DNA from 3 places in the Mesorhizobium sp. L103C105A0 genome. Region 1 is predicted to be linked to each of the others. Evidence: predicted binding sites of a transcription regulator. Region 1 holds the regulator's gene; each other region holds the start of a gene.
What was found. The regulator PhoB, encoded in region 1, activates phosphate uptake and scavenging genes when phosphate is short. The targets are predictions, from matches to a motif close to TGTCATNNANCTGTCAT.
Positions count from the first base shown of each region.

Region 2: a site for PhoB is predicted at 1,898-1,914, ahead of X727_RS143360 (LTA synthase family protein). Genes of this name have one in related genera too.
Region 3: a site for PhoB is predicted at 1,903-1,919, ahead of ppk2 (polyphosphate kinase 2). Genes of this name have one in related genera too.

Region 1 is NZ_AYXF01000011.1:94,931-98,207, reverse strand. It holds gene X727_RS140455 (ROK family protein) at 1-1,086, shown strand, start outside; gene phoB (phosphate regulon transcriptional regulator PhoB) at 1,117-1,806, opposite strand; gene phoU (phosphate signaling complex protein PhoU) at 1,823-2,527, opposite strand; gene pstB (phosphate ABC transporter ATP-binding protein PstB) at 2,569-3,277, opposite strand, start outside.
Region 2 is NZ_AYXF01000008.1:154,840-158,116, reverse strand. It holds gene X727_RS143360 (LTA synthase family protein) at 1-1,847, opposite strand, end outside; gene fabD (ACP S-malonyltransferase) at 2,125-3,117, shown strand; gene fabG (3-oxoacyl-[acyl-carrier-protein] reductase) at 3,133-3,277, shown strand, end outside.
Region 3 is NZ_AYXF01000003.1:544,751-548,027, forward strand. It holds gene X727_RS151455 (dihydrofolate reductase family protein) at 49-693, shown strand; gene ppk2 (polyphosphate kinase 2) at 922-1,842, opposite strand; gene X727_RS151445 (aldo/keto reductase) at 2,083-3,126, shown strand; gene X727_RS151440 (glycosyl transferase family 90) at 3,147-3,277, opposite strand, start outside.

The DNA.
Region 1 (3,277 bases):
CTGATTCAAGAAGGCATCCTGATTGAAGGCAAACCTGGCGAGACCGGCGCACTGAAACGCGGCCGGCCGCAGGTGGGCCTTGGTCTCAACCCGGAAGCGGCGGCGGTGATGACCGTCGTGCTGTCGCTCAATTTCCTGTCCGTCACCGTCATCGACTATGCCGGCCACGTCGTCGCCGAGGAACAGCGCCGGCTGGACACGCTGACCAAGCCGCGCGACGAGCTGATTGGCGAATGCGTAGCAATCGTCCGGCGGCGGCTTGAGGATCCCGACCTCGATGTCCAGAGCATCGCCCGCATTGCCATGGGCATCCAGGGCATCACCGATTCGCAGGCGCGCGCCATGCTGTGGTCGCCGATCACGCCACTGACCGACATTGCCTTCGCCGACATGTTGGAAGCGGAATTCGGCATTCCTGCCACCATGGAGAACGATTGCAACATGATGGCGGTGGCGCTGCAATGGCGCCAGCCCGAGCGCTACCGCGACAATTTTATCGCCATCCTCTTATCGCACGGCATCGGCATGGGCCTGGTGCTGAAAGGCGAACTGTTCACCGGCACCCATTCCTCGGGCGGCGAGTTCGGCCACATGATCCACCGTCCGGGCGGCGCGCTCTGCCGCTGCGGGCGGCGCGGCTGCGTGGAAGCCTATGCCGGAAACTACGCCATCTGGCGCAGCGCCAAAATGATGGGCGAGGATGCCGAGCCGGTCGATATCGGCGACGCTGATATGCGCGCACTCGCCGCGCGCGCCCGCGAAACCGACGGCCCGGAGCGCGAAGCCTATCGCAGGGCCGGCGAGGCGCTCGGCTTCGGCCTCGGCAGCCTGTTTGCGCTGATCGATCCGGCACCCGTCGCCATGGTAGGCGTCAGCGCCGCCGCCTTCGACCTGATCGAACCGGCATTGCGCGAAGCGATCGCCCAGACCGCCGGCGGCCAGCACTCGAAATCGATCTCCTTCGACACCGAGCCCAACGAGCTGCCGCTGATCCGCGAAGGCTGTGCCATGCGCGCGCTCGGCTTCGTCGATCAGGAGATTTTCGCGCCGGGCATTCAGGCCAAATCCGGCAAGCATGTCGCCTGAATGGCCGGCAACGGCGCGACGCGCAGCATCCTAATCTTCCCTGATCGCGTAGCCGGCGCCGCGAATGGTACGGATGACATCCGGCATGCGGCCGTTGTTGACCGCTTTGCGTAAGCGCCCGACATGGACGTCGACGGTTCGCTCGTCTATATAGATCGTCTCGCCCCAGACATTGTCGAGCAGTTGGCTGCGCGAGAACACGCGGCCGGGATGGCGCATCATGAATTCGAGCAGCCGGAACTCGGTCGGTCCGAGCCTGATCTCGCTCTTCTTGCGGTAGACCCGGTGCGATTCTCGATCGAGCACGATGTCGCCGACCTTGAGCACGCTCGACAGCACTTCCGGCTTGGCCCGGCGCAGCAGCGCCTTCACGCGCGCCATGAACTCCGGCGTCGAGAATGGCTTGACCAGATAGTCGTCGGCACCGGTGGACAGGCCGCGCACGCGATCGCTTTCCTCACCGCGCGCGGTCAGCATGATGATCGGCAGCCGCTCGGTTTCGGGCCGCACTCTAAGCCGCCGGCAGAGCTCGATGCCGGAAACAGCGGGCACCATCCAGTCGAGCACCAGGAGATCGGGCACGTTTTCCTGCAGGCGGATCTCGGCTTCGTCGCCGCGTGTCACCACCTCGACCTGATAGCCTTCGGATTCGAGGTTGTAGCGGAGGAGCACGCCCAGCGGCTCCTCGTCCTCCACGACCATGATGCGTGGCGCGATCATAGGCAGTTCACCCTCATCAGGCCGGCGTGGCCATCGCCGTCTCGTCCTGCTTCGGACGATTGGCGGGCAATTGCTGGCCGGTCAGCACATAATACGCATTTTCGGCGATGTTGGTGACATGATCGCCGATGCGCTCAAGATTCTTGGCGCAGAACAAGAGATGCGTGCAGGCGGTGATGTTGCGAGGGTCTTCCATCATGTAGGTCAAGAGCTCACGAAACACGGACGTGTATTTGACGTCGATGCGCTCGTCGTCATTCCTGAGTTTTGCAAGCGCTGCCGCATCGGTGGCGGCATATTCCTCGACGACGCCTTGCACCTGGATCAGCACCAGTTGCGCCATGGCATCGATGGAGTGCGAGAGGTCGCGCGGCGTGACGCTCAAGCCCACGGTGCCGACGCGTTTGGCGATGTTCTTGGCGAGGTCGCCGATGCGCTCGAGGTCGCCCGCCATGCGGATCGAGCCGACCACGGCGCGCAGATCGTTGGCCATCGGCTGGCGCTTGGCGATCAGCGTGATGGCGCGGTCGTCCAGTTCGCGCTGGCGCGCATCCATGATGGCGTCGTCGGAAACGACACGCTGTGCCAGCGCATTGTCCGAATTGAGCAGCGCCCTGGTCGAGCCGCTGACCATCGAGCCTGCCAGATCGCCCATGTCGCGGATCAGCTTGCTGATCTGCCCGAGCTCTTCATCGAAGGAGGCGACGGTATGTTCACCCATGATCTTGGTCCTCGTGCCTGAAAATTCACCCGCCGGACGGCTCAGCCGAAGCGGCCGGTAATGTAGTCCTGGGTGCGCTTGTCGTCGGGGTTGGTGAACATCTTGTCGGTGGCGCCCTCCTCGACGAGATAGCCGAGATGGAACATCGCCGTGCGCTGCGAGACGCGCGCCGCCTGCTGCATCGAGTGGGTGACGATGACGATCGTGTAGTTCTGGCGCAGTTCGTCGATCAGCTCCTCGACACGGGCGGTGGCGATCGGATCGAGCGCCGAGCAGGGCTCGTCCATCAGGATCACCTCCGGCGACACGGCGATGGCGCGCGCGATGCACAGGCGCTGCTGCTGGCCGCCGGACAGGCCGGTGCCGGGCTCCTGCAGGCGGTCCTTGACCTCGTTCCAGATCGCAGCCTTCTTCAGGCTCTGCTCGACGATCTGGTCCATGTCGGACTTGCGCTTGGCCAGCCCATGGATGCGCGGGCCGTAGGCGACGTTCTCGTAGATCGACTTCGGGAACGGGTTGGGTTTCTGGAACACCATGCCGACGCGGGCGCGCAGTTCGACGACATCGATGTTCTTGTCGTAGATGTCGTCTTCATCGAGCGTGATCTTGCCGGTCACCCGCGCCGAATCGATGGTGTCGTTCATGCGGTTGAGGCAGCGCAGGAAGGTCGACTTGCCGCAGCCGGACGGGCCGATCAGCGCCGTCACCTGGTTCTGGCTGATGTCGAGATTGACGTCGAACAACGCCTGC
Region 2 (3,277 bases), on a different contig from region 1:
TATTGCAGCAGGCGGAAATCGTTGATCGCCGGATCGATGTCCTTCTGCCGCGCCCAGTCCGCCGTGGCCTCACCTGACGGTGTCAGAAGCAGATTGCGATCCACGACGCGATAACGTTCGCGCAGCGCGCCCAGGAAGCCGGTGTAGTAGGGGTGCGTGATCCCGGCCGTTGTCAGGATGTGGTAGGGCAGGAAGGCCGGGCTCACCGCGCCCATATCCTGCGCCGGACCGGTGCGGTTAGACCAGATGACCAGCGGCGTCTGATGATGCTCCAGTGCCGCCTCCGGCGTCGGTTCCTTGCGCGGCGCGACATTGTCCTTCAGGTAACCGGTTTCGACATAGACGGGGCCGAGCGGCGGCAGATGGTCGCCGAAGAAGGCGATGACCGTCGGCCGCTCGCGCTTCTTCGCCCATTCGATCAATCGTTCGAGGCCACGGTCGGCATCGGCGGAGCCTTCGGCGTAGCTGAGCAGCGATTCCCGCGCCCATGTGCTGATCGGTGCCGCGACCTTGTGGGTCGGATTGTAATAGCGGTACGGCTCGTAGGGACCGTGGTTCTGCAGGCTGACGGCGAAGAAGAACACCGGCCGCTCGCTGGCGTCGGCCTCTGCGATGATCTCGTCGGTCATCGACGCATCGGAAGCCAGCGGCCCGCGCTTTTCCAGTGGCGGCAGCGTCTCTTCCGAGCGGAAATCGTTGAAGCCGAAATCGGCATAGACGGCGCCCCTGTTCCAGAACCAGTTGGTGCCCGGATGGATGGCGCGCGCCCGGTATCCCTCGCTTTTCAGGAAGGTCGCCAGCGACGGCGTCGGCGTGCGCACATATTGCTGGTAGGGGATCGAGCCCGCCGGCAGGAAGGCATTGGAAAAGCCGGTCAGCGCCTCGAATTCGATGTTGGCGGTCATGCCGCCGAATTCCGGCGAAAACATATAGCCGGAACGCAGCGCCCGCACATTGGGGATCGGGTCAGGCGTGATTGTGACGCCGGGCAGCTTGGTCGGATCCCAGAAAGATTCGCTCATCACCACGATGATGTCGGGTTTCTCATCCGGTACCGAGGCCGCCACAGCAGGCCTGTCGATCGCGTCGATCGCCTTGTCGGAATAGCCCGCCGGCGCCGAGACATGCGCCATCGGCACGTTGAGCGCGAAGGCCAGCGCAAACCCGTTGGAGGCGTAGTTCTCCTTCTGGTCCCACATGATCGGGATGATCTGCAGCCGGTCGCGGGTCCACGAGAAGGTGGCGTAGTCCATGATTGAGACGAAGAAGGCGAGCAGCGGCACTGCCAGCGTCAGCCGCGCCAGCCGCCCTTTGCGGCTGAGGATCGGAACCTTGCGGCGCCACAACCGCCAGCCATAGATCAGCAGCGACAGGCCGGCGACGATGCCGACCGCCATGGCGAGCGCCGTCCAGGGCCGTTCGCGCACCAGGAGCGGCATCAGTGCCATGATCTGGCGCGAATAAAGAAAATCGGTTGGGTAGAGCGGATCGCCGAGATAATGCGACTTCTGATGCCCGACAAAGGCCAGCGCCAGCGTCAGCGGCGCCACGATCATCAGGCTCTGGTGACTGCGGCCAAGCACGGCGTCCAGTCCCATCAGCACCAATGCAAAGACAATGATGGTGGTCCAGCCCGGCTTGAATGGCTGCAGGAAGAAGTCGACCGTGCCGAAGAAGTCGCCGCGCACGATCCATTCGATGGCGAACACCAGGATGGCGGAGGCAAGCAGCGTGACCAGGCCGTAGCGGATGACCGGCCATCTGCGCCCCGGCAGGTAGCCGGTGGACGGATCGTCTTCCAAGAACTGTGGCGCGGGTACGGCCGCGCCCTTCCTGATCCTAGCCACGTCTCTTCCCCCGGCCCAAGCAACGCGTATTTCCACTCGCGCCACCGTTCTGTCATAGAACTGTCATGCAAAAGCTAGCGCCTGTGGCGAAAATAAGAAGAGCCAGCAAACGATTCGTGAGCGGTTTTCATCAGGTGTGATCGGCAAAAAGCCTTTGGGAACAGGGACTCGAGGTCAGCTCCGGTTCAAGCGAGAGCCGAAATGCCGCCTCCGGGCTTGACTTGGCGGTCCGCCTTGCGTCACAGGCAGTAAAAATCAGCCGCTGGAGAGCGCCCAAATGGCCGTCGCATTCACCTTTCCGGGACAGGGCAGCCAGGCTGTCGGCATGGGCAAGGACCTCGCCGACGCCTTCCCCGAGGCACGCAGGGTGTTCGAGGAAGTCGATGATGCGCTGGGCGAAAAGCTGTCGAAACTGATCTGGGAAGGCCCGGAAGAGGCGCTGACCCTGACTGCCAATGCCCAGCCGGCGCTGATGGCGGTCTCGCTTGCGGGAATCCGCTCGCTGGAAGCGCGCGGCTTTTCGCTGAAGGACAAGGTTGCCTACGTTGCCGGTCATTCGCTCGGCGAATATTCCGCCCTTGCCGCGGCGGGTTTCGTTTCGGTCGCCGATGCTGCCCGGCTGCTGCGCATCCGCGGCAACGCCATGCAGGCGGCGGTGCCGGCCGGCGAGGGCGCCATGGCGGCGATCATCGGACTGGAACAGCCCGACGTCGAAGCCGCTTGCACCGAGGCCGCAACGGGATCCGGCAAGGTCTGCCAGATCGCCAACGACAATGGCGGCGGCCAGCTGGTGATCTCCGGCGCCAGGGCGGCGGTGGAACTCGCCGCGAAACTGTGCACCGAAAAGGGCGCCAAGCGGGCGCTGATGCTGCAGGTCTCCGCACCCTTCCATTCGGCGCTGATGGCGCCGGCGGCCGATGTCATGCGCGAGGCGCTGGCCGGGGTGACCAAGAATGCACCGGTGGTGCCCGTCGTCTCCAACGTCACTGTAGTCCCGACCAGCGACCCCGACGAGATCGCGCGCCGCCTGGTCGAGCAGATCACCGGCCGCGTGCGCTGGCGCGAAACGGTGGAGTGGTTCGGCGCCAATGGCGTCGCCACGCTCTTTGAGATCGGCGCCGGCAAGGTGCTTTCCGGCCTGGCGCGGCGGATCAACCGCGACATCGCCACATCGGCCGTCGGCACGCCGGCCGATGTCGAGGCGGCGCTGGCCGCGCTTGCACAATCCACTGGCGATTCAACCCCTCCCGTGGGAAGGGTGTTCTCTTAAGATCAGGAGACGAAAATGTTCGAACTGACCGGCCGCAAGGCGCTCGTCACCGGCGCATCGGGCGGCATTGGCGAGGCGATTGCCCGGCTGCTGCATGCGCAAGGCGCCATTGTCGGCCTGCACGGCACCCGCATCGAGAAACTGGAGACCCTGGCCGGCG
Region 3 (3,277 bases), on a different contig from region 1:
TTTGAATACTGATTGCAAATCACAACTGGTCATCAAAGGGAGTCTTCCATGTCCAAACTCCGCGTCAATGCCTTCACCTTGTCGCTCGACGGTTTCGGCGCCGGTCCTGACCAGGACCTGCAAAATCCGCTCGGCGTTGGTGGCGAAGATCTGCACAAATGGATGACCGGCACCCGCACCTTCCACGAGATGGTCGGCAAGGATGGCGGCAGCACCGATGTGGACGACCGGTTCACCGTCCGCAGCTTCGACAATGTCGGCGCCTGGATCCTCGGCCGCAACATGTTCGGTCCAATCCGCGGCGAATGGCCAGACGAGAGCTGGAAAGGCTGGTGGGGCGACAACCCGCCCTATCATGTGCCGACCTTCGTGCTGACCCACTACGAGCGCGACTCCATTGTGATGGAAGGCGGCACCATTTTCCACTTCGTTACCGGCGGCATCCACGCCGCGCTCGAACAAGCAAAGGCCGCGGCCGGCGGCAAGGATGTCCGCGTCGGCGGCGGCGTTTCCACCATCCGGCAATATCTGCAAGAGAAGCTCATTGACGAGTTGCATCTGGCGGTGTCGCCGGTGTTGCTCGGGAGGGGCGAGAGCCTGTTTGCCGGGCTGGATATGCTGAAGCTGGGTTACCAGTGCACCGAGCAGGTGGCGACAGCGCTCGCCACGCATGTGACGATCAAGCGGGTGTAAGCCTCATTTGGGAAAATTGCGATCCGTCGCGCCCCCTCTGTCCTTCCGGACATCTCCCCCACGCCGGGGGAGATCGGATGTCGCGCCGGCTTTCGCCACTCATCAACGTAGCAAGAAGGGCGCCATCGGCGAAGCTGCCAATCTCCCCCCTTGTGGGGGAGATGTCCGGCAGGACAGAGGGGGGCGCGAAAGAATGCCGTCCTCTCGTGTCTTCAATTGCGAAGACGCTCAATACTTCTCCGGCACGTAAAGCTCGCGCGGCAGGACCTGGCGCTCGTACTCCGGGTTGAACACCCGCTCGGGCAGCGTGATTTCTTCGTGCGGCACGTCCTCATAGGGCAGCTGTTTGAGGAGATGGTCGATGCAGTTCAGCCGCGCCCGCTTCTTGTCGTTGCCTTCGACGATGTACCACGGTGCCTCGGGGATGTTGGTGCGGGCAAACGTCTCTTCCTTGGCCTTGGTGTACTGCTCCCAGCGCACGCGCGACTGCAGGTCCATCGGCGACAGCTTCCACTGCTTCATCGGGTCGTGGATGCGCATCATGAAGCGCATCTGCTGTTCCTCGTCGGTGATCGAGAACCAGTATTTGACCAGCGTGACGCCGGAGCGGACCAACATGCGCTCGAACTCCGGCACGTCGCGGAAGAACTCTTCGACCTGATCGGGTTCGGCAAAGCCCATCACCCGCTCGACGCCGGAGCGGTTGTACCAGGAGCGGTCGAACAGCACGATCTCGCCGCCGGCCGGCAGATGCGGCACGTAGCGCTGGAAATACCACTGCGATTTTTCGCGCTCGGTCGGCGCCGGCAGCGCCACGACGCGGCAGATGCGCGGGTTGAGGCGCTGGGTGATGCGCTTGATGACGCCGCCCTTGCCGGCGGAATCGCGTCCTTCGAAAACCACCACCAGCTTCTTCTTGTGGTAGGCGACCCAGGACTGCAGCTTGATTAGTTCCGGCTGCAAGCCGATCAGGTCGCGGAAATACTGCATGCGGTCGATCGACGGCGGATGCGCGTTCTTGTAGATCTTGGAGATCTCCAGCGACAGCGCCGGCTCCGACATTTCAAGCTCATAGTCCTCGTCGAGCATGTCGGCGAGTTCGGCTTCCAGCCAATCCCTGGCCGGAGAATTCTGCTTCAACTCGGTCATTTCCACTGCTCCGCTTGCCGGCTGACATGAAACCCTGAGCCGACTTGATATAGGCCGGCAATGACGGTTTTATTGCAACCCGCCAGCCAGCCGATCATCGCTGCAAATCGGCGAGGCATGGCTGATCCATCGCCGTGGCATGGCGACAAGCCGCTCAAATTGTCCTACAAATGGCCGACCCGTTCGGGCTGCCCGCCCTTCTCCAGTAAATCCCCACCCACCAAAATTGCGAGGACCGACATGGAATACCGCACGCTTGGCCGTTCCGGCTTGAAAGTTTCGACGCTGACCTTGGGAACCATGACCTTCGGCGGCAGCGGGCCGTTCGCTGCCGTCGGCAATTCCGATCTCGCGGAGGCCTCGCGCATCATCGACACTTGCATCGATGCCGGCATCAATCTCATCGACACCGCCAATGTCTATTCGAACGGATTGTCGGAAGAGATCATCGGCGAGGCGCTCGGCGGCAAGCGCAAGAACGACGTGCTGATCGCCTCCAAGGCGCGCATGCGGATCGGCAAGGGCCCCAATGACGAGGGCCTGTCGCGCCATCATCTGATCCGCGAATGCGAGAAGAGCCTGAAGCGCCTCAGGACAGATGTCATCGACATCTATTTCCTGCACGAATGGGATGGCGCGACGCCGCTCGAGGAAACCATCGCCGCGCTCGACACGCTGGTTGCCCAGGGCAAGATCCGCTATGTCGGCTGCTCCAACTATTCCGGCTGGCAGGTCATGAAGGCGCTCGGCATCAGCGACAGCCAGCACCAGCCGCGCTTCGTCACCCAGCAGATCCACTACACGCTGGAAGCACGCGAGGCCGAGTATGAGCTCTTGCCGATCTCGGTCGACCAGGGCCTTGGCGTGCTGGTGTGGAGCCCGCTCGCCGGCGGCCTGATGTCGGGAAAATACCGCCGCGACAGTCCGACGGCGCGCCAGATCGGCGGCTGGTCGGAACCACCGATCCGCGACGAGGACCGGCTGTGGCGGATCGTCGACGTGCTGGTCGACATCGGCGCCACTCGCGGCGTCTCGGCGGCCCAGGTGGCGCTGGCCTGGCTGCTTGGCCGGCCGGCCGTCAGTTCGCTGGTGATTGGCGCACGCAACGAGGCCCAGTTGAAAGACAATCTCGCCGCGGCAAGCCTGACGCTGTCCTTTGATGAACGCCAGCGCCTCGATGCCGTCAGCCGGCCGCCGGTGCTCTATCCCTACTGGCACCAGCAGTTTACGGCGAAGGACCGCTTCGGCCCGGCCGATCTGGTTATGGACCGCAGCGTTATCTGACTTAAGGGCGCCGGAAGCGGCTAGCCCGCGATAAACCGCCAGACCTGCGGATCGGGCTCGATCTGGCCGCTGAGCACGAAATATTTGTAGAGCACGAGCAGGCAGATCGCCTGCTCGGCCCGCTCGTCGGCGAATTTGCGGCAATAGGCGT